2 regions of the Geodermatophilus sp. SYSU D00879 genome follow, and region 2 is predicted to be linked to the other one. Evidence: predicted binding sites of a transcription regulator. Region 2 holds the regulator's gene; the other holds the start of a gene.
What was found. The regulator LexA, encoded in region 2, represses DNA repair genes until DNA is damaged. The targets are predictions, from matches to a motif close to TCGAACANNTGTTCGA.
Positions count from the first base shown of each region.

Region 1 (11,870 bases), on a different contig from region 2:
GGCCGACGCCGCGCGGGGGTTGGCGGCGACCTCGGCGTCGGTGGGACCCTCGCCGCCGCGGGTGAGCAGCCGCAGCACCGGGCCGTACTCGGGCAGCCGGACCGGCAGCTCCGGCGGTGTGCGGTCGGTGGCACCGGCGGCGAGGGTCTGCTTCACGATGCGGTCCTCGAGCGAGTGGAAGGTGATGACGGCGATCCGCCCGCCCACGGCGAGGGCGTCCAGCGCCGCGGGGAGGGCCCGCTGCAGCGCACCGAGCTCGTCGTTGACCTCGATCCGCAGCGCCTGGAAGGTCCGCTTCGCCGGGTTGCCGCCGGTGCGGCGGGTGGCGGCGGGGATGGCGTCGCGCACCAGGTGGGCCAGCCGCTCGGTGCGCGTGAACGGCTCGCGCGCCCGCTCGCGCACGATCGCGGCGGCGATGCGGGAGGCGAAGCGCTCCTCCCCGTACACCCGCAGCACGCGGGTGAGCTCGGCCGCGGAGTAGGTGTTGACGACGTCGGCCGCGGTGCGCGGCGCGCCGGGGTCCATCCGCATGTCCAGCGGCCCGTCGGCGGCGTAGCTGAACCCGCGGTCGGCGCGGTCGAGCTGCAGCGAGGAGACGCCGAGGTCGAACAGCACCGCCTGCACCTCGGCCAGGCCCAGGCGCTCGAGCACGTCGGGCAGCTCGTCGAACACGGCGGGCACGAGGGTGACCCGGTCGGTGTGGCCGGCGGCCGCGATGCGGGCGGCGGCCTCGGCGCGGGCGTGGGGGTCGCGGTCCAGCCCGACCAGGCGCAGCCCGGGGTGGGCGTCGAGCAGGGCCAGCGAGTGCCCGGCCAGGCCCAGGGTGGCGTCGACCAGCACGGCGCCGTCGGCGGCGCAGGCCGGGCCGAGCAGCCCGGTGACGCGGTCGAGGAGGACCGGGACGTGCACGGCCGGTGCGCTCACGTCGTCCTCCTCGCGGTCGGGCCCGGCGGGGCGCGCCGGACGGGTGTCTCATGGTGGCGCGGACGGCGCGCCCGCTGGGGGAGCTCGCCGGGCGTGCCGCGCGGGGACCGGGCCTCCCGGGCCCGGGGAAGAGGAGACCCCCGCCCCCGCGGTGTCGCCTGGCGCCGGGGAAGAGCGTCAGGAGGCGTCCGCGGGGAGCGGGGGTCGCCGGTTGCCGGTGGCCGGTCCGACCGGCGGCGGGGAGCGCCGCCTGCGCACGGGGTCCGAGCCGCGGGGAAGACGGTTCGGGCCGCACCCGGTCGAGCCGCGGGGAAGTCGGCTCGCGGACGGGCGTGCGGGGGGTCGGGGCGACCGGCGGGACGGGGGTCAGGACAGCGTGGGCATCCCCTCGCTCTCCATGGCGGCGAAGGCCGCCTCCTGCTCCTCCACGTAGGCGTCCCACGTGGCCTGGTCCCAGATCTCGAAACGGGTGTCGACGCCGACGACGACCACGTCGCGGTCGAGGCCGGCGTACTGGCGCAGGTTCGCCGGGATGGTGATGCGGCCGGCCTTGTCCGGCTCGACCTCGACCATCGACCCGAAGCTCATGCGGGCGCGCATCCGGGCCTCGGCGGTGTCGGCGGGGGCCATGCTGGCGGCGGCGCGGCTCTGCTCGGCGACCCGGGCCATGGTCAGGCCGTAGACGCAGCGCTCCTGGCCCTTCTTGATCACCATGCCGTCGGCCACCTGGTCGCGGAACCGGACGGGGAGCGCGAGCCGGCCCTTCTCGTCGAGACGCAGGGCGAAGCTGCCGACGAACACCGGATCACCTCCCCCATGTGGTCCTCCTCGTGTCCTCCGCGGACCCGGGACGGGCCCTGGCTCCCCACCGCGCCACACACTAACCCACTACGCCCCACCAGACACCACTCGACACCATGTCGTGACCCACCCGCTCCACCCGTTCGCGTGCAGGTCAGGGGCGCGGGGGCGGCGGGGGGCGGCCGGGTGGGGCGCGGTGGGGGGACGGCCCACCGGGAGGGGTCGTGAGGGCCGCCGTGGTGGGGGCCGGGAAGGAGCCCGGTGGGGCGGTGCGCGAACACGTTGCGGACCACCGCGGGCACGTACCGTGGGCCGGGTGACCGACACCATGCGTGCGGCGGACGGGACGGCGGGGCTGCCGGTCGACGTCGCCGCGGAGGGCGCGCGGATCGCGGCCAACGTGTCCCGCGTCGTCCAGGGCAAGCCCGACGTCGTCCGCCTGGCCCTCGTGGTGCTGCTCGCCGAGGGCCACCTGCTGGTGGAGGACGTGCCCGGGACCGGCAAGACGACGCTCGCCAAGGCGCTGGCCGGCTCGATCGACGCCAGCGTGCGGCGCATCCAGTTCACCCCCGACCTGCTGCCGAGCGACGTCACCGGCGTGGCCGTGTACGACCAGGAGACCCGGGCCTTCGAGTTCAAGCCCGGCGCGGTCTTCGCCAACGTCGTCGTCGCCGACGAGATCAACCGTGCCTCGCCCAAGACGCAGTCGGCGCTGCTGGAGTGCATGGAGGAGCGGCAGGTCACCGTCGACGGCGTCAGCTACGAGCTGGCCCGGCCGTTCCTGGTGATGGCCACCCAGAACCCGGTGGAGATGGAGGGCACCTACCCCCTCCCCGAGGCCCAGCGCGACCGGTTCACCGCGCGGGTGTCGATGGGCTACCCCGACCGCGAGGCCGAGGTCGCCATGCTCGACGACCGCGGCACCGCCGACCCGCTGGCCTCCCTGACGCCGGTGGCCGACGCCGGCACGGTGCGCGCGCTGGTGACGGCGGTGCAGTCGCTGCACGTCTCCGACGCGATCCGCCGCTACGTCGTCGCGCTGGTCGAGGCCACCCGCCGCTCCCCCGAGCTGCGGCTCGGCGCCTCCCCGCGGGCCGGGCTGCAGCTGCTGCGGACCGCCCGCGCGTCGGCGGCGCTGTCCGGCCGCGACCACGTGCTCCCCGACGACGTGCAGGCGATGGCCGTCCCGGTGCTCGCCCACCGGCTGCTGCTCACCGCCGACGCCGCGGCCGCGCGCCGCACCGCCGAGCAGGTGGTCACCGCCCTGCTGTCCACCGTGCCCGTGCTCCGCGGGCGCTGACCGCCGTGGGTGGGCCGTTGCGCTCGGCGCTGACCTCGCTCACCCTCCGCGGCCGCTGCCTGGTCGCCGCGGGGGCCACCCTGCTCGGCCTGGGCGCGCTGCTCGGGGAGCGGCCGCTGGTGCAGATCGCCGTCTTCGTGCTCGCGCTGCCGCTGCTGTCGGCGGTCGCCGTCGCCCGGCAGCGGTTCCGCGTCGGCGTCCGGCGCACCGTGTCGCCGTCGCGGGTGCCGCGCGGCCAGGACGCCGAGGTGCTGCTCGAGGTGACCAACGCCGACCGGCGCACCGGGCGGCTGTGGCTGCTGTCCGAGCACCTGCCGCCGGAGCTCGGCCGCTCCCCCTCCTTCGTCGTCGAGCGGCTGCCCGCCGCCGCGACCGCCGGCATGCGCTACCGGGTGTCCGGCGCCCGCCGCGGCCGGTTCCGGCTCGGCCCGCTGCGGCTGCGCCTGGTCGACCCGTTCGGGCTGGTGCAGCGCACCACCAGCGGCTCCGACGGCGCGCCGCTGGTGGTCGTGCCGCGGGTCCGGCCGCTGGGGCCCGGCGGCCCGGGCGGCGGGCACGGCGGCGGCGGCGAGGGCGCCCGCCGCTCGATCGCGGTGCACGGCGAGGACGACGTGAGCACCCGCGCGTACCGGCACGGCGACGACCTGCGGAAGGTGCACTGGCGGGCCACCGCCCGCACCGGCGAGCTCATGGTGCGGCTGGAGGAGCGGCCCTGGCGCGCCCAGGCGGCGCTGCTGCTCGACATCCGCACCCGCGCCCACCTGCTCACCCGTGCCGCGGGCCCGGGGCCGGCCGCCGGCGGCACCGTCCCCGGCCCGCCCGGCGACCCGGCGCCGCCGCAGGACAGCCTCGAGTGGCTGGTGGAGGCCGCGGCGAGCATCGGCACCACGCTCGCGCGCCGGGGGGCGGCGCTGCGCGTGGTCACCACCGCGGGCGAGCTCACCCCCACCGCGCCGGACGGCGGCCGCGCCGCCCCCACCGCTCGGGCGGCCCTGGGGCCGGGCGAGCTGCTGGACCGGCTGGCCGCGCTCGGTCCCTGTCGCGGCACCGGCCTCGGACCGGCGGCGGAGCTGGTGCACCGGGTGGCCGGCGAGGGCCCGGTCGTCGCGCTGCTCGGCGCGGTCGGCCCCGACGACCTCACCGAGCTCGTCGCCGTCCGCTCGGGTCCCTCCGCCGACGTCGCCGTGCTGCTCGACGTCGCCAGCTGGGGCGACCCCGGCACGCGCAGCCGGCGCGGGCTCTCGGCCACCGCGCGCTCGGCGCTGACCACCCAGCTGGAGCAGTCCGCGGCGCTGCTGCGCGGCGCCGGCTGGCAGGTCGTCGTCGCGGACTCCTCGCGCACCGTCGAGGCCGTGTGGGCCGACCTCGCCCCGGCTGCCGCCGGGGCCCGGGCCGGCGGCGTCCTGGGGGTGCCGGCGTGACCACCCTGGCCCCGCCGCCGCCCCCGGTCCGGTCCGGCGGGCCGGTCCCGCCGCCGGTCCCCGCACCCCCGCCGGCGCCCGTGCCGCCGGGCACGCTGCGCCGCGAGGGCGGCACGACGCTGGCCGCCGCGGTCGCCACCGCGCTCGGCAGCTGCGCCCTGGCGCCGGTCTTCACCCGCCCGGCCTGGGTGCCGCCGGCGCTGGCGGCCGTCGCGGTGGTCGCCCTCGCCGGGCTGGCGCTGCGCGCGGCCGGCCCGGCGGTGTGGGCCTGGGCGTCCGGCGGCCGGGCGCTGCCCGCCCGCGCCGGCGCCGCCGGCGTGCCGCTGGTGCCGCTGGGCCAGCTCGCCGCCCTGCTGTGCCTGATGACGGTGCTGTTCGCCCCCGGCGACGCGATCGGCGGCTGGCTGCCCACCCCGGACTCCCTCGGCGACCTCGCCGCGGTGCTCACCGACGGCTCGGCCGAGATCCGCGAGCAGTCCACGCCGGCCCTGCCGCTGACCGGCCTGCTCGCGCTCACCGTGCTGCTGGTCGGGATCGTCGCCGTGGTCGTCGACCTGATCGCCGTCGGGGGCCGGCAGCCGGCCCTGGCCGGGCTGGGGCTGCTGGTCCTGTTCTGCGTGCCGGTCAGCACGGTCCGCGGCAGCATCGGGCTGACGGCGGTCGCGGCCCCGGCCGCGGGGCTGGCGCTGCTGCTGTGGGCCGACCAGGCGCGGCGGCTGGCCGCGCGGGCCGGGCGGCGGGGCGGCGCCGGCGGGCTCGCCGCGACCGGCACCGCCGTGCTGGCCCTGGCCGCCGCGCTGGTGGGCGGCAGCGTGGTGCCGACCCTGCCCGAGGGCCGGCTGGCCGCCGGCTTCGGCCCCGGGGGCGGCGGCGGGTCGACCGGCACCGCGCTCGACGCGGCCGCGGCGCTGCAGGGCCAGCTCACGCTGCCCGAGCCGATCGACCTGCTGCGGTTCGACGCCTCGGTGCTCGACCCCGGCTACCTGCGCGTGGTGACCCTCGACGCCTACAGCGCCGAGGACGGCTGGACGGTGGGCAACCTCGACGGCGAGACGTCGGTGGCGCAGCCCGACGACCTGGCCCCGCTGCCCGGGCGCCGCGACGGGCGGCGGGTCGAGGCCACGATCACCGCCGTCGGCCACGACGACCGGTTCCTGCCGGTGCTCACCTCCCCGCTGACGGTGGAGATCGCCGACCCGGGCGCCTGGCGGTTCGACCCCACCACCGGCACCGTCTTCGGCCGCGACGTCACCACCGCGGCCCGGAGCTACCGGGTCACCGCGGTCGAGGCCCGCCCCACCGAGGAGGAGCTGCGCGCCTCCGGCGAGGTGCCGCCCGGGTCGCCGGTGCGCGAGCGCGACACCGCGCTGCCGCCGCTGGACCCCGTCGTCACCGACCTGGTCGCGAGCCTGACCGCGGGCGCGGCCACCCCCTACGACGCGGTGCGCGCCATCCAGGGCCACTTCTCCCGCGCCAACGGCTTCGTCTACAGCCTGGCGACCCAGCCGGGCACCAGCGGCGACGACCTCGTCGACTTCCTGCAGCTCAAGCAGGGTTACTGCGAGCAGTACGCCGGGGCGATGGCCGCGATGGTCCGCGCCGCCGGCATCCCCGCCCGGGTCGCGCTGGGCTACACGCCCGGCCGGGTGCAGCCCGGCGGCGGGCGGCTGGTCACCAGCGACGACGCGCACGCCTGGGTCGAGGTGTACTTCGACGACCTCGGCTGGGTGCCGTTCGACCCCACCCCGATCGACAGCGAGCGCGCCGTCGACCTGCCGTGGGCGCCGCGGCCGGCCGACCAGGAGGTGCTCGAGCGCCCGCAGGACGTCCCGACCGCGCCGACCGCGCCCGCCGTGCCGACCACCCCCGTGCGGGACCGGGCCGCCGGCGGCGCCCCGCAGGGCCCGGGGTCGGCGCAGGAGTCGGCGTCGGCGCGCCCGGTGCTGGTCGCCACCGGCGTGCTGCTCGGGCTGGCCGCACTGCTGGCCGCACCGGCCGGCGCGCGGGCGCTGCAGCGGCGCCGCCGGGTGGCCGGCGGCAGCCCGGCAGCGCTGTGGGACGAGCTCGCCGCGACCGCGCGGGACCTCGGCCTGCCCTGGGACCCCGCACAGACCCCGCGGCAGCAGGCGGCGGCACTGACCCGCACCCTCGACGGCGTCGCGGTCGCCGGGGGCGCGCACCGCGCCGGCGTCCCCGACGCGGCCGACGCGATCGGGCGGCTGGCCCGCGCGGAGGAGGCGGCCAGCTACGGCCGCCCCGGCGCGCCCGCCGACCCGTCCCTGGGCGCCGCGCTCACCCGGGCGCGGCGGGGGCTGGCCGCGGCGGCGTCGCCGCGGGCCCGGCTGCGGGCGCTGCTGTGGCCGGCGTCACTGGGCAACGCGCTCGCGGCCGCGGTGACCGCCCGGCTCCCCCACCGGACCTCCGCCGCCTGAGCGGGGCCCCGCCGGGCCGGCGGGCCTACGTCCGGGTCGCCCAGACCGAGGCGCCGTGCCAGTCGATGGCCACGACCGGCTCGTCGCCCACGACCCAGGCGTCGTGCCCGGGCGGCAGCGACGTGACCTCACCGGGACCGGACTCGATCTCGGTGCCGTCGGCCATCACGACGTGGATGCGGCCGGAGACCTGGTACTGCTGGTGCGGGGCCTGGCACAGGTCGGTGCCGGCCACCGGCCGGACGTGCTCGGACCACCGCCAGCCGGGCTGGACGGTGATCCGGCCGACCTCGGCGCCGCCGGCCAGGTGCAGCAGCTCCAGCCGCCAGTTCTCGCCCTGCCGGACCTCGTCGGGGCGGTCGAAGGACAGGTGCTCCAGGGGCTGCGTCTGCGTCATCGGGACTCCCCCTCCCGATCGGCTCGTCGGGCGGCCCCCATCGTCCTCGTCCCCCCGCCGGCGGGTCGACCCCCTCGGCCACCGGGAACGGCGAAGCCCCGGAGAACGGCGACACCCCCGGGGAACGGCGACACCCCCCGGGGAACGGCGACACCCCCCGGGGAACGGCGACGGCCGCCGTCCCGGGTGGGACGGCGGCCGTCGGCGGGGTCTCGCGGGCTACTGGTCGTAGCGGCGGCGGAAGCGCTCCTCGAGCCGGTTCTTCAGCGGCTGCTTGCGGGGCCGCCCGCCCCGGCCGCGGCCGCCCTGCGCGCCGCGGGCACCGGCCGGGCCGGTCTCGACGGCGCCGGTGGCCGAGCGGTAGTTGAGGACGCCGAGCGCGGCACCGCCGAACATCACGAGGAACCCGAGGACGCCCAGCGGCACGGACGGGACGACGGCGCCACCGACGAGGACGGCCAGACCCACCACGACCAGCAGCGCACCGAGCTGGAGCTTTCGCCGGGCCCTCAGCCGGCGGTCGCCGGTGCGGACGGAGGAGGCGAACTTGGGATCGTCGTCGACGAGGGCGCGCTCGATCTGCTCCAGCAGTCGCTGCTCGTGCTCGGAGAGCGGCACCGAGACCTCCAGGTGGGCGGAGCCAGACACCACCGGGCCCGTACCCGGTGGTGACACCGAGGATACGAGCCGTCGGCGGGGTGCGAAAGGCGAGTGCGCGGCGACCCGCCGCACGGCCGTGGTGACCACCCTCACGGGGGGTCCCGGGCGGTCCCGGGGCCCGTCTCAGCGCACCCGGCGGTCGCGGTCGCGGTGCAGCAGCGTGGCCGGCCGCACCGCGCCGGCGCCGAACCGGCGGGCCGCCCGGTCGGCGGCGAGCTCGGCGTCGCGCCGGCCGTGCTCGCGGGCGCCGAGCTCGAGCTGCCGGGGCGCCTGACCGGCCGGGACCAGCCGCTCGGCCCGCACGCCGACCAGCCGGATCCGCGCCCGGTCCAGCCCGAGCGCGTCGAACAGGGCCCGCGCGGTCTCGTACACGTCCTGCCCGACGTCGGTGGGGACGCCGAGGGTGCGGCTGCGGGTGATGGTGGTGAAGTCGGCGAAGCGGACCTTGATGCTCACCGTGCGGGTCAGCCAGCCGCCCGCGCGCAGCCGGGCCGCCGTCCGCTCGGCCAGCCGCAGCAGCTCCCGGTGGATCACGGCGGGGTCGTCGACGTCGGTGGGGAAGGTCTCCTCGTGCCCGGTCGAGCGCTCCGGCTCGTCGGGCACCACCCGGCGGGGGTCGCGGCCCCAGGCCAGCTCGTGCAGGTGGGCGCCGGCGGCGGGGCCGAGCGCCCGCTGCAGGGTGCGCGCCGAGACGTGCGCGAGGTCGCCGACGGTGCGCAGCCCCAGCCGCAGCAGCACCTGCTCGGTCTTCGCACCCACGCCCCACAGCGCGCCGACCGGCAGCGGGTGCAGGAAGTCGATGACCTCGGCCGGGCGGACGACGAGCAGCCCGTCGGGCTTGGCGCGGGTGGAGGCGAGCTTGGCCACGAACTTGGTGCCGGCCACGCCGACGGAGCAGGTGATGCCCTGCTCGTCGAAGACGCGGGCGCGCAGGTACTCCCCGATCTCGGCGGCGCCGCCCAGCCGGCGCCCGGCCCCGCCCACGTCGAGGAATGCCTCGTCCAGGCTCAGCGGCTCCACCAGCGGGGTCACCGACCGGAACAGCGCCATGACCGCCCGGGACACCTCGGCGTAGAGGGCCATGTCCCCCGGCAGCACGGTCGCCGTCGGGCACAGCCGCAGCGCCCGCGCGGTCGGCATGGCGGCGTGCACGCCGTACGCGCGGGCCTCGTAGGTGGCCGAGGTGACCACCCCGCGGTTGCCCGCGCCGCCGACGATCACCGGCGTGCCGGCGAGCTCGGGGCGCCGGCGCACCTCGACGCTGGCGAAGAACGCGTCCATGTCGACGTGCAGCACCGTGCACCCCTCGGCACGCCCGCCCGACGACCGCACGCGACCTCCCCGCTCGAACACCTGTTCGGAGACTAGCGGCCCTCCCCAGGGGACGGCGCGCCGTCCCCGGCGTGTCCCGGCGCACGGGGAACTCGCTGGTCGGCGCATGTGTGACCGGCGCACGGGCGAGGTAGGTGGGACACGACCGACCGTCGTCCGGCGGACGGTCCCGACCCGGATCCCGGAGGAGCCCGATGGCGCTCGACGACGACGACATGACCAGCACGGAGGGTCCGGCCGACAGCGGTGCCGGCGAGGGCACGCCCGGCCAGCACGACGGCGGCGCGGACGGCGGCGCCGACAGCGGCGCGGGCCACGGCCCGGCCGACGGCGGCGCGGCCGGCGGCGGTGCCGACGGTGGCGCGGACGGTGGCGCCGACGGTGGCGCCGACGGCGGTGCTGACGGCGGCGCGGACGGCGGCGCCGGTCACGGCCCGGCCGACGGCGGCGCGGCCGGCGGTGGCTCGGACGGCGGTGCCGACGGCGGCGCCGACGGTGGCGCGGACGGTTCGGCCTGAGCCAGGACCCGGCCGTCGCAGGGCCGGGCGGGGCTGACACCCGCCCGGCCCTGCGCCGGTGCACGCACCTCGACCCCGCGGTCTTCGCCGAGCGGTACTGGTCCCGCCGCCCGCTGCTCGCCCGCGCCGAGGACACCGGGGAGTCGTTCACCGACCTGCTGACGCTGACCGACGTCGACGAGCTGCTGTCGCGGCGCGGCCTGCGCACGCCGTTCCTGCGCATCGCCAAGGACGGCGCCGTCGTCGACCCGAAGCGCTTCACCACCTCCGGTGGCGCCGGCGCCGAGGTGGCCGACCAGGTCTCCTCCGACGCCGTGCTGCGGCTGTTCGCCGACGGCAGCACCGTCGTCCTGCAGGGCCTGCACCGGCTCTGGCCGCCGCTGGTCGAGTTCGCCGACCAGCTCGCCGCCGACCTGGGGCACCCGACGCAGGTCAACGCCTACGTCACGCCGCCGTCCTCGCGCGGGTTCAGCCCGCACTACGACGTCCACGACGTCTTCGTGCTGCAGGTCGCCGGCGAGAAGCACTGGACCATCCACGAGCCGGTGCTCGAGGAGCCGCTGCGCACCCAGCCGTGGAACGACCGGGCCGCCGCGGTGGCCGCCGCCGCGGAGCACGAGCCGGTGGTCGACGCCGTGCTGCGCCCGGGCGACGCCCTCTACCTGCCGCGCGGTTACCTGCACTCGGCGGTGGCGCTCGGGCAGACCAGCGCGCACCTGACCATCGGCGTGCACTCGGTGACCCGCTGGGCCGCGGCCGAGTCCGCGCTGGACCTGGTGCGGGTGCTGGCCGCCGAGGACCGGGAGCTGCGCCGCGCCCTGCCGCTGGGCCTGGACCTGTCCGACCCGGCGTCGGTCCGCGACGACGTCGCCACGGTCGTGACCGCGCTGCAGGAGTGGCTGGGCCGGGTGGACCCGGGCGAGGTCGCCGAGCGGCTGCGCTCGCGGACCTGGTCGCAGGTGCGCCCCGAGCCGGTGGCGCCGTTGGCGCAGGCCACCGCGGCCGCGGCGCTCACCCCGGACACCGTGCTGCGGCTGCGCCGCCGGCTGCGCTGCGCGCTGCGGGACGCCCCGGCCACCGCCGAGGGCGAGCGGGTGGCGCTGCTGGCCGGCCGCCGCCGGCTGGAGTTCCCCGCCTCGACCCGCGCCGCGCTGGAGGGGCTGCTGGCCGCCGGCGAGCTCAAGGTCGCCGACCTGGCCGGCCTCGACGCCGACGACCGGCTCGTCCTCGCCCGCCGGCTGGTCACCGAGTCGATCGCGCTGGTCGCCGACGCGGCGGTGCAGGGCGCGCACGGGGTCGACGGCGTCCCGGCCACCGCCCCCGAGCCGGGCCCGCACGGACCGGGCGCCCCGGCGCCCGGCGCCGGCGGGGACGATGGGGAGCGTGCCGACGCCCTCGGGACCGGGTCGTGACCCCGTCGCCTCCTCCCGGGTGACCGCCCCCGCCCGTGCCGGCCGGCTCGACGCCACCCGCTGCTCGGTCACGGCCCTGGTCCGGGGGGACTCCCCCGTGGCCACGTCCGGGCCGGCGCAGCGCTGGCTGCTCGTCGAGCAGCCGGGCCCCTGGGGCCGCGACGCGCTGACCGGCTCCCGCATCGACCCGGCGGTGACCGCCCGGCTGGCCGCGCGCGCCCGCGCCGAGGGCGTGCGGGTGCTGCTGGTCCGCCGGCCCGGCGGCCGGGCCGCGGACTCCGGGCGCCGCTGGGCCTACGCCGACGGCCGCCCGGGCCGCGAGGGCCTGTGGTGGTCGACCCGCGCCGACGACGCCGACCTGGTCGAGGCGCCCTGGGACGGCTCGGTCGGCGAGCGCGCCGACCGGCCGGCGTACCTGGTGTGCACGCACGGGCAGCACGACGCCTGCTGTGCGCTGCGCGGCCGGCCGCTGGCCGCGGCGATGCCCGCGCCCGCCGACGTCTGGGAGTGCAGCCACCTCGGCGGCTGCCGGTTCGCCTCCAACGTGCTGGTGCTGCCGCACGGCTTCGCCTACGGGCAGGTGCCCGGCGACGGCGCCGACCTGGTCGCCGCGCACGCGCGCGGCGAGGTGGCCCTGCCGTGGCTGCGCGGGCGGGCCGGGCTGCCGCTGCCG
Region 1 is NZ_JBJGZF010000003.1:91,544-103,413, reverse strand. Features, by position in the region: gene rsmH (16S rRNA (cytosine(1402)-N(4))-methyltransferase RsmH) at 1-924, opposite strand, end outside; gene mraZ (division/cell wall cluster transcriptional repressor MraZ) at 1,291-1,725, opposite strand; gene ACI79B_RS06125 (AAA family ATPase) at 2,042-3,025, shown strand; gene ACI79B_RS06120 (DUF58 domain-containing protein) at 3,031-4,446, shown strand; gene ACI79B_RS06115 (transglutaminase family protein) at 4,443-6,878, shown strand; gene ACI79B_RS06110 (cupin domain-containing protein) at 6,904-7,275, opposite strand; gene ACI79B_RS06105 (DUF3040 domain-containing protein) at 7,495-7,923, opposite strand; gene dinB (DNA polymerase IV) at 8,059-9,231, opposite strand; gene ACI79B_RS06095 (BatC protein) at 9,462-9,785, shown strand; gene ACI79B_RS06090 (cupin domain-containing protein) at 10,073-11,197, shown strand; gene ACI79B_RS06085 (sucrase ferredoxin) at 11,217-11,870, shown strand, end outside.
Region 1: the regulator LexA is predicted to act here: its motif matches at 9,281-9,296, upstream of dinB (DNA polymerase IV).

Region 2 (11,870 bases):
CGGGGTGCATCGGGCACGCGTACGTCACGGGAGGTGTGGTCGCCATGAGCTTCATGCCGCACTTCGGGCAGCGCCCCGGCTCGTCGCTGACCACCTCCGGGTGCATCGGGCAGGCGTAGGTCGCCGGTCCCGCCGCCGCGGGCGCGGCCGGGTCGTCCATCTCGGCGACGATCCCGAGGACCTCGTCGGGTTCCGCGGCCAGCCACGCGCCCAGCCGCTCCCGCTCGGCCTCCAGCTCCGGAGCGGTGCGCAGCGACTCGAACCGGTCGGCCAGCGGCGGCTCGGCGACCTCACCGGTGACGGTGAACGCCGCCAGCCGGTAGGTCCGGTGGGGGGTGCGGTGCTCCAGCGCGAACTCGCCCGCCCGGTCGAACAGCACGTCCACGACCGCCCGCTCCGACGGGGCCAGCACCACGTCCGGGACGAACTCCTCGTGCTCCACCCGGCCGCTGTCGCCGCCGACGAGCTTCATCCGGACACCGGGCACGGCCACCCGGAAGACGCGGCTGTTGGCGGTGTTCGTCAGCCACAGCCGGGCGACCTCGCCGGTCCGCGCGGTGAACGCGGGGGCGGTCTCCCCGCCGGTGAGCATCACGTTGCCGTAGCGGCCCATCGCCGCGTAGTTGGTCTCGGTGCGGCTGAACGGGGCGATGGCGCCGTCCTCGAGCAGCAGGTCGTCGAGGGTCAGCACCACGTCGCGGTGCGCCGGCGGCCAGTAGTCCGGCTCGTCCGGGGTGACCAGGATGCTGCCGTAGAGGCCCAGCTCCTGGGTGACGTCCTCACGGACGTGCGGGTGGTACCAGTACACGCCCGGGTCGGGGAACTGGATGCGGTAGGTGAACTCCCCGCCCGGCGGGATCGGTGCCTGCGTCTCGTGCGGCACGCCGTCGTAGCGGTTCTCCAGACGCAGCCCGTGCCAGTGCACGGTGGTGTCGAGGTCGGTGCCGTTGGTGACGTGCACGACGACCTCCGACCCCTGCTGGACCCGCAGCGTGGGGCCGGGGATCGACCCGTTGTAGGCCAGCATCCGCACCGTGCTGTCCCCGATCCGCTTGGCGACCGGAGCTGGGCGCAACCGCAGCTCCTCGCCGTTGCGCAGCTCGATCACCTCGGGCGCGACGGCCTCGGGCAGGCCGGTGAGGTCGGTGGAGAGGAAGGTGTCCACGGGACGTCCTCCTGTCGGTGAGCGTGGAGTCTCAGCTCCGGGTGCCGCCGGCGACGTGAGGGGATCCGAGGGAGTCCGCGGCGCCGCGCGCACCGGCGCGGGCAGGCTCGACGACGTGCTCCGCGGTCATGGCGCCTCCTGTGCGGACTGGTAGTCCACCGCCGCCGGGTGCGGGCTGTCCAGACGCTCCGCGACGGTGCGGCCCGTCGGGCACCATCCGGCCGTGGACCCCGAGCAGCTGCTGCGGACGGCGGCCGACCGACTCGAGGCGCTCGCCGCCCGGACGACTCCCGGCGACTGGCGGACCGGAGGGCTGCTGGCGACCCGCCCCGAGGTGGTCGCGCACCTCCCCGACGGGAGCACCGAGCACGTGGCCGAGGCGCGGGCCGGCACCGGTGCGTGGATCGCGGCCCTCTCCCCCGCGCTGGCCGCGCCGCTGGCGGGCTGGCTGCGCGCCGCGGCGACGTCCCGGCCGCCCGACCCGGCGGCCGCGGCGCTCGCCCGGGCGCTGCTCGCGCGGCTGCCCTGACCCGCGGCCCAGGTCGTCGCCCGGACCGATCCCCCGGGTGGGGGGCCCGCAGCAGAGCCCCACGGCCCTGTCCGCGGACCGGTTCCACGCGCACCCTGTGCTGCGTTCCACAGCCATCCGGCACCAGGGAGGCAGCCGTGTACTTCGGAGTCATCCACACCATCCGGGACGCTGGCCGGTGGGAGCACATGATCGAGACCGCCGACCTCGGCACCCTGCCCGAGGGCGTCGACCTCATGTCGACCTGCACCTCGACGGACGACGCCCGGGCCCTGTGCCTGTGGCGTGTGCCGAGCCGCGAGGTACTCGAGGGCGTCCTCGACCAGCTCGTCGGTGACAACGCGATCAACGACGTGTTCGAGGTCAGTGAGCACTCCGTGATCGTCGCGGGCCAGCCGGCCGCCGTCTGACCTCCGCGCCGCCCGCCTGCTCCGGGCGGGCGGCGACCCGGTGGCCGCATCGCGGGTCCACGGTCGCGGCGGGGAGGTGCGCGGGGTCAGCGGACGACCTCGTCTGCCGGGGCCGGCACGGGCTCACGGGGCGCGGGGACGCCGGCCGGGGCGGGCGGGATGTTGGGGTTGTGCCGGAAGACGTTCTCCGGGTCCCACGCGCTCTTGAGTTCGGCGAGGCGGCGGTACTTGCTCTCGCCGTAGGAGGCGCGCACCCGCCGCTCGTCGGTGTCGGCCTCGAAGTTCAGGTACGTCCCGTCGTCGGGGGCGTAGGGGCGCAAGGCGTTCCACAGGTCACGGACCCACCCGCGGTCGGCCTCGTAGGTCTGGTCGTCGGCAGCGAGGGCGAGGAGGGCCAGCGCCCAGTGCGGACGCCGGGGACTGCCCCACGCCGTCGCGTCGTCGGAGATCTCGCTGTACCTGCCGGTGAGCGGGAACATGGGCACGTAGGAGAGCGGCGAGCGCATGAGGGGGAGCCGCTCGAGGACGACCGCGAGTGCCTCGTCGCCCAGGTGGTCGAGGTTCAGCCCCTTGTCGTAGGCGCGGATGCCCCACGGGTTGGCGTCGTCGAGCATCTGCTGCAGCGCCACGTGCGGGATCGGGGTGACCATCTCGAACAGCGGGTGGCGCTCGCGCAGCGGCCGGATCGCGGCGGCGTGCTCCTCGGCGCTGCCCCAGCCGGCGACCATGACCGCGACGCCCCGCGCTCCGCGGTGCTCCTCGGGCACGAACGGCTCCGGCGGCGCGGACATCCCGACCACGGCCCCGGTGACCCCGGCCGGGAGGTCGAACAGGTACTCACGGACGAAGCGGAGCGGCTCGAGGGCGTCGTCAGGTCGCCAGAAGAACATGCCCACGTTCGCCAGCGGGTCGAGCTCGTGCGGGGCGAACACGAGTTCGGTCACGATCCCGAAGTTGGTGCCGGCGCCGCGCAGCGCCCAGAAGAGCTCGGGTTCGGTGTCCTCGGAGGCGGTCACGGTGCGCCCGTCGGCGGTGACCAGGGTGGCGGCCACCAGGTTGTCGCACGCCAGCCCCTGCCGGGACGTCAGCCAGCCCAGGCCGCCGCTGAGCGTGAGGCCCGAGACGCCCGTGTGGCTGACCGTGCCGCCGGCCACGGCCAGTCCGAGCGGCGCGGTCGCGGCGTCGACGGCGGCCAGCGTCGCGCCGCCTCCCACGTGGACCCGGCGGGCCGCCGGGTCCACCCGGACGCCGGCGATCCGGGACAGGTCGATCATGACGGCGTCCTCTGCCACGGCGTTCCCGGCTCCGCTGTGACCGCCCCCGCGCACGGTCAGGTCCGCCCCCTCCTCGCGCACGACGGCGAGGGTCCGTGCCACCTCCTCCGCCGACCCGGGCCGCACGATCAGCGCCGGCCGGCGCGTGATGGCGCCGTTCCAGACGGCCCCGGCCCGTGCCGCGGCGAACCCCGGGTCGGCCGGTTGCAGCACCTGACCGGCGACGGACCGGGCGAGACGGGTGAGGACAGCGCGATCGAGCGGCATGACGACTCCCTGCGGACTCGAGCTCGCCTCCGGCGGTCCGTGACCGCTGGGAAGCGATGCGGCACCATCGCACCTCATCCGTGGCCGGACACCCGTGCCCGTTGCCCGGATCCCCGGTCGACCGGCGGGTCCCGGCGTGTGGTGACCCGGGGCTGACCCAGCGCGCCGCCGGGTCGTGCCGGGTACCTGCCGTGCGGTGGGTGGCGTCCGTGCGGGGTCCCCCGGCCCGCTCGCCCTGTCAGCCGAGCGGGCCGGAGCACCCGGGGCACCTCGCCGCCACCGGTCCTCTGCCCCGCGGAACGCCACCGGCCCGGCCCCGCGAGGGGACCGGGCCGGTGGCGACCTCGGTGGTCAGGGACGTCCCTGACCGGTCAGGTCAGCTGCAGCCGCTGGTGGAGCCGCAGCCCTCGCAGACGTAGCAGCTGCCGGCGGGGCGCATCTTCGTGCCGCAGGTCATGCACAGCGGCGCGTCGGTGACGTTGCCCGTGACCAGCTCGAGCAGCTCGGCCGAGGAGTGGGCCTCCTTGACCGGCTTGTCGGCGGCCGGCTCCGGCTTGGTGGGCGCCTCGGTCGGCACCGAGCCGCGCAGCGCCTCGACGTCGACCTCCTCCTCCTCGACGACCTCCGCCGTCGAGGCCGAGCCGCCGTACGTGCCCGACACCTGCGCCGCCCGCTCCTCGGCGGTGAAGATGCCGAGGGTCGCGCGGGTCTCGACCGGCAGGTGGTCCAGCGCCAGGCGACGGAAGATGTAGTCCATCACCGACTGGGCGATCCGGATGTCCGGGTCGTCGGTCATGCCGGCCGGCTCGAAGCGCATGTTGGTGAACTTCTGGATGTAGGTCTCCAGCGGCACACCGTGCTGCAGCGCGATCGAGATGCCGATCGAGAAGGCGTCCATGACACCGGCCAGGGTCGAGCCCTGCTTGCCGAGCTTGAGGAACACCTCGCCGAGGCTGCCGTCCTCGTACATCCCGGCGGTCATGTAGCCCTCGGCGCCGGCGACGCTGAACGACGTCGTCATGCTCTGCCGCTTCTTCGGCAGCCGGCGGCGGACCGGGTGCGACGTCGCGGCGACCGGAGCGACCTCGACCTCGACCTTGGCCTCGGTCTTCTTGGCCTTGGCGTCGGACAGCGGCTGGCCGACCTTGCAGTTGTCGCGGTAGATCGCCAGCGCCTTGAGGCCGAGCTTCCAGCCCTGGAAGTAGATGTTCTCGACGTCCTCGACGGTCGCCGTCTCCGGCATGTTGACCGTCTTGCTGATCGCGCCGGAGATGAACGGCTGCACCGCGGCCATCATGCGGACGTGGCCCATCGGGGAGATGGCCCGCTCGCCCATGGCGCAGTCGAACACCTCGTAGTGCTCCGGGCGCAGGCTCGGGGCGTCGACGACGTGGCCGTGCTCGGCGATGAACTCGACGATCGCCTCGACCTGCTCGTCCTGGTAGCCGAGGCTCTTCAGCGCCCGCGGGACCGTCTGGTTGACGATCTGCATGGACCCGCCGCCGACCAGCTTCTTGTACTTGACCAGCGAGAAGTCCGGCTCGATGCCGGTCGTGTCGCAGTCCATCATGAAGCCGATGGTCCCGGTGGGGGCGAGGACCGAGGCCTGCGCGTTGCGCCAGCCGTTCTCCGCGCCGATCTCCAGGCACTCCTGCCACTGGGCGGTGGCGGCCCGCAGCACGTCGGCGTCGTCGGCGCCGACCGGGCGGATGGCGTCGTTGGCCGCGGCGTGCTTGCGCATGACGCGGGCGTGCGCGTCGGCGTTGCGGGCGAAGCCGTCGTACGCGCCGACGATGCCGGCGAGCTCGGCCGAGCGGCGGTAGGCGGTGCCGGTCATCAGCGAGGTGATGGCCGCGGCCAGGGTCTGGCCGCCCCGCGAGTCGTACGCGTGGCCGGTGGCCATCAGCAGCGCGCCGAGGTTGGCGTAGCCGATGCCCAGCTGCCGGTAGGCGCGGGTGGTCTCACCGATCGGCTCGGTCGGGAAGTCGGCGAAGCAGATCGAGATGTCCATCGCCGTGATGATCAGCTCGACGGCCTTGACGAAGGTCCTGGCGTCGAAGGTGCCGTCGTCCTTCAGGAACTTCATGAGGTTGAGCGACGCCAGGTTGCACGAGCTGTTGTCCAGGCTCATGTACTCCGAGCAGGGGTTGGACGCGTTGATCCGGCCCGTCTCGGGGTTGGTGTGCCAGTCGTTGATCGTGTCGTCGTACTGGATGCCGGGGTCGGCGCACTCCCACGCGGCCTGGGTGACCTTGCGGAACAGGTCCCGGGCGTCGACGTGCTCGATGACCGACCCGTCGAGGCGGGCGCGCAGGCCGAACTCGGTGCCGTCCTCCACCGCGCGCATGAACTCGTCGGAGACGCGGACCGAGTTGTTGGCGTTCTGGTACTGGACGCTGGTGATGTCCTTGCCGCCGAGGTCCATGTCGTACCCGGCGTCCCGCAGCGCGCGGATCTTGTCCTCCTCGCGCGCCTTGGTCTCGATGAACTCCTCGATGTCGGGGTGGTCGATGTCGAGGACGACCATCTTGGCCGCGCGGCGGGTGGCGCCACCGGACTTGATGGTCCCGGCGGAGGCGTCGGCGCCGCGCATGAAGCTGACCGGGCCGGAGGCGGTGCCCCCGGAGGACAGCAGCTCCTTGGACGAGCGGATGCGGGAGAGGTTCAGGCCGGCGCCGGAGCCGCCCTTGAAGATCAGCCCCTCCTCCCGGTACCAGTTGAGGATCGAGTCCATCGTGTCGTCGACGGCGAGGATGAAGCAGGCGCTGACCTGCTGCGGCGCGCTCGTGCCGACGTTGAACCAGACCGGGCTGTTGAAGCTGAATACCTGGTGCAGCAGCATCCAGGTCAGCTCGTGCTCGAAGACCTCGGCGTCGCCCTCGGTGGCGAAGTAGCCGTGCTCGCGGCCGGCCGCGCCGTAGGTGAGCACCACCCGGTCGATGAGCTGACGCAGGCTGCTCTCCCGCTGCGGGGTGCCGACGGCGCCGCGGAAGTACTTCGTGGTGACGATGTTGGTGGCGTTGATGCTCCACTCGGAGGGGAACTCGACGCCGCGCTGCTCGAAGTTGATCGAGCCGTCACGCCAGTTGGTCATGACGACGTCGCGACGCTCCCACGTCACCTCGTCGTACGGGTGGACGCCGGCGGTCGTGTAGACCCGCTTGACCTTCAGGCCCTTCCCCCTGGTCGGCGCCTTGGCGGCCCGGCGCGTACGGCTTGCCGGGCGGTCCTCGATCTCGGTCACGAGCTCTCCCTCGGTGAGTGGTGCGGGCGGCTGGGGAAGAGAGCCACCCTGTTCCTATCTGGTCCTGCTGACGGTTCCGGTGGTGCTGAGAGGGCCGGCGACGCTGCCGGCGCACGTCTGGTCGCGCGGGCGGCGGTCAGCCGTCGCGGGTGGTGGAGGGGCTGCGGGCGGAGCCCCGGCGGCGCGGCGCCGGCGGCTCGATCTGCAGCCCGGGCAGCGGCGGGGTGCCGCCGCGGTGGTGCCGGGCCCGCAGCTCGGTGATCTCCTTCTCGAAGTCCTCGACCGAGGTGAAGGCGCGGTAGACGCTGGCGAAGCGCAGGTAGGCGACCTCGTCGAGCTCGCGCAGCGGCTGCAGGATGGCCAGCCCCACCTCGTGGCTGGGGACCTCGGCCACCCCGCTGGCGCGGATGGCGTCCTCGACCTGCTGGGCCAGCTGCTGGAGCTGGTCCTCGTCGACCGGCCGGCCCTGGCAGGCGCGCCGCACGCCGGCGACGACCTTGGTCCGGTTGAACGGCTCGCTCACCCCGCTGCGCTTGATGACGGCGAGCACCGCCTCCTCGACGGTGGTGAACCGGCGACCACAGGCCGGGCACGAGCGGCGGCGACGGGTGGTGGCACCCTCGTCGGCCTCGCGCGAGTCGATCACCCGGCTGTCGGGGTTGTGGCAGAACGGGCAGCGCACTGCGGTTCACCTCCCTCCGCGGATGACCCGCGCGGACCGGGGACCCGGCTCGGGCGGCTGGTGCCGGCGGGCTCGTCCGGTCCTGGCGGACCCGCCCGTCTGCGTTGTCTGTGGACCCCTCTGGGGACATCCGGTGGACACCCCGTGGAGGTCCTGAGGACGGCCTGTGGAGGACTTCCATCGGTGCAACTACTAGATGTAGGGGGACAGTAGGCCGCGCTCCACTACATCTGCAAGACGAGAGCCCGCGTGTCTCTTCCGCCGAGACCCGGTCGTGACCCCGTGGTGACCAGGCGCGAGCAGGACTCCCTCCCGTCACACGACACGCCGGGCCCCGCGCGTGTCGGCGCGCGGGGAGGGACGTCCGGGTGTAACCGGCCACCGCGAGCCGGGGCACGCACGGACGCCCGGACGGCGCGCAGGCGCCTCTCCGGGACACCCGGCGGCACGCCGGCGGAGGTGACGGAGGACCGCCGGGGACCCGCCCCGGCGATGGGGTCAGGCGGTGGGGTCAGGCGGTGGGGCGGACGGCGGGGCGGCCACCGCGGGGGTGCGGCACCAGGTCGCCGAGGCGGATGGGGCGGGTCAGCATGTCCGACTCCTCCGCGACCGCACCGCCGGCCGGAGCCGGGCAGCTGACGACCGGCATCTCGGCGGTCGCCGCCCGGTGCCGGCCGGAGCCGGCGGGCGCGCGGTGCCGCCCGGCCGCGGCGGGGCGGACGGCGGGCTGCTCGGCGGTGACGTCCCCGCCGTGCCGGCGGGTGCCCCGCCAGGCGGCGTGGGCACCCGGGACGCCCGCGTGCCGGTCCACTGCCGGCAACCCGACGGTCCCCGCCGGGTCGGCGACCCCGTTCCCGGGGCCGGAGGCCAGCGTCAGGTGCCGCTCGGGCAGCCGCACGAGGGTGAGGTCCACCCAGCTGTCCGCTCCCGCGGCGTCGCGCAGCCGGACGCGGGCCTCACAGCCGCCGGTCGCGTCGTGGCGCCAGCCGAGCATGGCGCCCGGCATCCAGGCGCCGTCCACGAGGACCTCGACGTCCTGCGGGGACCGGAAGGTCACCGCTGCGGTGCTGTTCACGGCTGCTGACACGCTCCTGACCGTAAGTGTTCTGACGACTCCGGACCGTAAACGACGGCGCCTGCATGGTTGACGAACTCACCGGCGCGGTCTCGTCACATCTCCGCGGTGACGACGCCGGGCGGGACGCCTAGGGCACGCGGAGCACCTGGCCGGGGACGACGACCGCCCCCTCCAGGTCGTTGAGCGCCTCGATCGCGTCGACCACCGCGCGCACGTCCTGGTCGGCGCCGGCCACCTCCGCGGCGATCGACCACACCGTGTCCCCGCTCTCGACCACGACGCTGCTCTCGCCGGCCAGGCGCAGGCCGTCCTGGGGGGCGAGGAACTCCCGGCCGAGGGCGGCGCCGCCGACGCCGGTGGCGAGGACCAGCACGGCGACCAGGCGGCGCCCACGGCGGGTCAGCCGCACCGGCGCCGGGGCCGGCGCGCACCGCGCGCGGACGGCGGCCCGGGCGGGCTCCGAGCGCACCGGCCGACCGCTCGGGCGGGCCGGGTCGCGGCGGGTGCGCGGCCCCTCGGCGGCGGGCCCGGCGGCGCGCGTGGGCGCCGCGGCGGGGAGGTCGGGCACCGGCCGCAGGTGCCCCGTGACCCGGGGACCCGAGCCCGGCAGGGCGGCGCGCGGCGCCGGCCGGTCGGTGCGAGCCGGTGACGCGGAGCGGGCCGCACCGGCGGCCGCCGTCGCGCCCTCCCCGCGGAGCGGCGGCCGCCACGGGACCCGGACCGCCGCGTCGAACTCGAGCACTGCCTGCCGCACGCTGCCCATGACCGCTCCTCCTGATCGGGTCGACCGCATCGAACGCGTGTTCGATCGAACGTCTGATCGGATGTCTACCGCACGGGTCCGACGAGTGCGAGAGCGGCGCGGCGTGTCCTTCGAACACACGTTTGAACCTGCGGCGCCGGCGCGCTACGGTCCGTGCGGGCGCACCGCCCGCCGACCGGCCTGGGGCCGGGAGGGCGACGGACGGGCCGCGGGACGCGGCCGGCGAGGAGGAGACGTGGCGGGCACGAGCGGGACCGGCCAGGGCACCCGGGGCGGCGGCACGACGACCCGCCGTCCGGCCGCGGAGCGCGGCGCCGGCGCGGAGGGCGCGGGCGCCGTGCGCACCTTCCCCGACCGCGGCGAGGCCGGCGACGGCCTGACCCAGCGGCAGCGCCGGGTCCTCGAGGTCATCCGCGACTCGATCGAGCGGCGCGGCTACCCGCCCTCGGTGCGCGAGATCGGCGAGGCGGTCGGCCTGTCGTCGGCGTCGTCGGTCGCCCACCAGCTGTCGGTGCTGCAGAAGAAGGGCTGGCTGCGGCGCGACCCCAACCGGCCCCGCGCGCTCGACGTGCGGCTGCCCGGTGAGACCGCGGGCGACGCCGCCCCGGCCGCGCCCGCCGCGGCCGCCGACGGCTCGACCGCGCCCACCTACGTGCCGCTGGTCGGGCGGATCGCGGCCGGTGGCCCGGTGCTCGCCGAACAGGCCGTCGAGGACGTCTTCCCGCTCCCCCGCGAGCTCGTCGGCGAGGGCACGCTGTTCATGCTGCGCGTCGCCGGTGACTCGATGGTCGACGCGGCGATCTGCGACGGCGACTGGGTCGTCGTCCGCCAGCAGCCCACCGCCGAGAACGGCGAGATCGTCGCCGCGATGCTCGACGGCGAGGCCACGGTCAAGACCTACAAGCGCCGGGACGGGCACGTCTGGCTGCTGCCGCACAACCCGGCCTACGAGCCGATCCCCGGCGACGAGGCCACCATCCTTGGCCGCGTCGTCACGGTCCTGCGGCGGGTCTGAGCCGCAGGTCCCCCGCCGGCGCCGGAGCTCAGGCGCCGGCGGGCGGACCGCCGGACCGGCGGCGGCGCAGCCGTCCGCCGAGCCACACCAGCGCGGTCGCGACGACGGCCGCGGCCACCCCCGCGGTCACCGGCGACAGGCCCGCGGAGTCCCCGCCGAGCAGCGCCGACGGTGACGGGTCGACCGGGTCGGACCCCGCCGGCGCGGGCGGCGCGGACCCCACCGGGACCGGCACCGTGGTGACGTCCCCGGGCACGCCCTCGCCGGCCACCAGCAGCGCGCTCCCGTCCGCGGTGAACGACACCGCCTCCCCCTGAGGCGCCTCGGGCAGCGCGATCCGCACCGGCTCCCCGGCCAGCGCTCCCGGGACGTCGGCGCCGGTCAGCGGCCAGACGTAGGCGTCGGTGTAGGTGCGCAGCGCGATCCGGCTGCCGTCGCGGGCCACCGCCCCGCCGGTGACCATCAGCTGCCCCGCCCGGCCCACGGGACCGCCGGGCGTGCCGGTGAGCGTGAACGCCACCGTGCCGACGTCGGCCAGCGCGACCGTGCCGCCGTCGACCAGCGGCGCGGCCGGCCGGTAGACGTGGCTGGCCCCGAGCACCTCCTTGGTCACCACGTACGGCGTGCCGTCGGGGGCGAGCAGCAGCGCCTCGGCGTCGCGCGGGCCGTCGGGATAGGTCAGCCGGTACAGCGCCGTCCCGCCGTCGGGCCGCAGCGCGACGAGCGCGACCGTCGTCCGGACCGTGGTGTTGTCGCCGGTGTCGGCCAGCCACACCGTGCCGTCCGGGCCGACGCCGAGGTCCTCGGGGTCGTAGGGGTCCACCGGCGCGGTGGTCACGTCGACCACCTGGCAGGCGCCGTCGAGCACGTACACGGCGACCTGGTCGCCGCCGTCGACCATGGCGAGCACGCGGTCGCCGACGTCGACGAGGCCGGAGAGCTCGGCCAGCCGGGGATCGGTCACCTGGCAGCGGACCGAGGGGGCGGCCGGCTCCTCGGCGGCGGCCGGGGCCACCGGGAGGCCGAGCAGGACCGTCGTCAGCAGGACGGCCGGGACCCGCCGGGCGGCGCTACGCGGACGGGCGGCCGGCTCGGGCACTCGCCCAGCGTGACAGCACCAGCGCGTCGAGTGCGTGAACCACGCCCAGCAGCAGGAGGCCGACGGCCGCGCCCACCACCGCGTCGGTGACCCAGTGGAAGTCCAGCGAGACCATCGCGATCCCCGTGGCCACCGGCCCGACGACGGCCAGCCACCACAGCGTGCGCTGCACCCGGGGACCGAGCCCGTACTCGACCGCCTGCCAGCGCGCCACGCCCCACATGAGCACGGCGTTGGCCACGTGCCCGGAGGGGTAGCTGGCGCCGTCGCGGTGGAAGAACGAGCCGGGATAGGCGGGCGCGGTGCGGCCGGTACCGAATTTGAACGCGTAGACGACGACGGTG
Region 2 is NZ_JBJGZF010000010.1:6,252-18,121, reverse strand. Features, by position in the region: gene ACI79B_RS14010 (multicopper oxidase domain-containing protein) at 1-1,165, opposite strand, end outside; gene ACI79B_RS14005 (hypothetical protein) at 1,389-1,694, shown strand; gene ACI79B_RS14000 (hypothetical protein) at 1,832-2,104, shown strand; gene ACI79B_RS13995 (FAD-binding oxidoreductase) at 2,191-3,645, opposite strand; gene ACI79B_RS13990 (vitamin B12-dependent ribonucleotide reductase) at 4,022-6,889, opposite strand; gene nrdR (transcriptional regulator NrdR) at 7,026-7,571, opposite strand; gene ACI79B_RS13980 (hypothetical protein) at 8,083-8,658, opposite strand; gene ACI79B_RS13975 (LysM peptidoglycan-binding domain-containing protein) at 8,777-9,412, opposite strand; gene lexA (transcriptional repressor LexA) at 9,648-10,427, shown strand; gene ACI79B_RS13965 (hypothetical protein) at 10,456-11,526, opposite strand; gene ACI79B_RS13960 (phosphatase PAP2 family protein) at 11,498-11,870, opposite strand, start outside.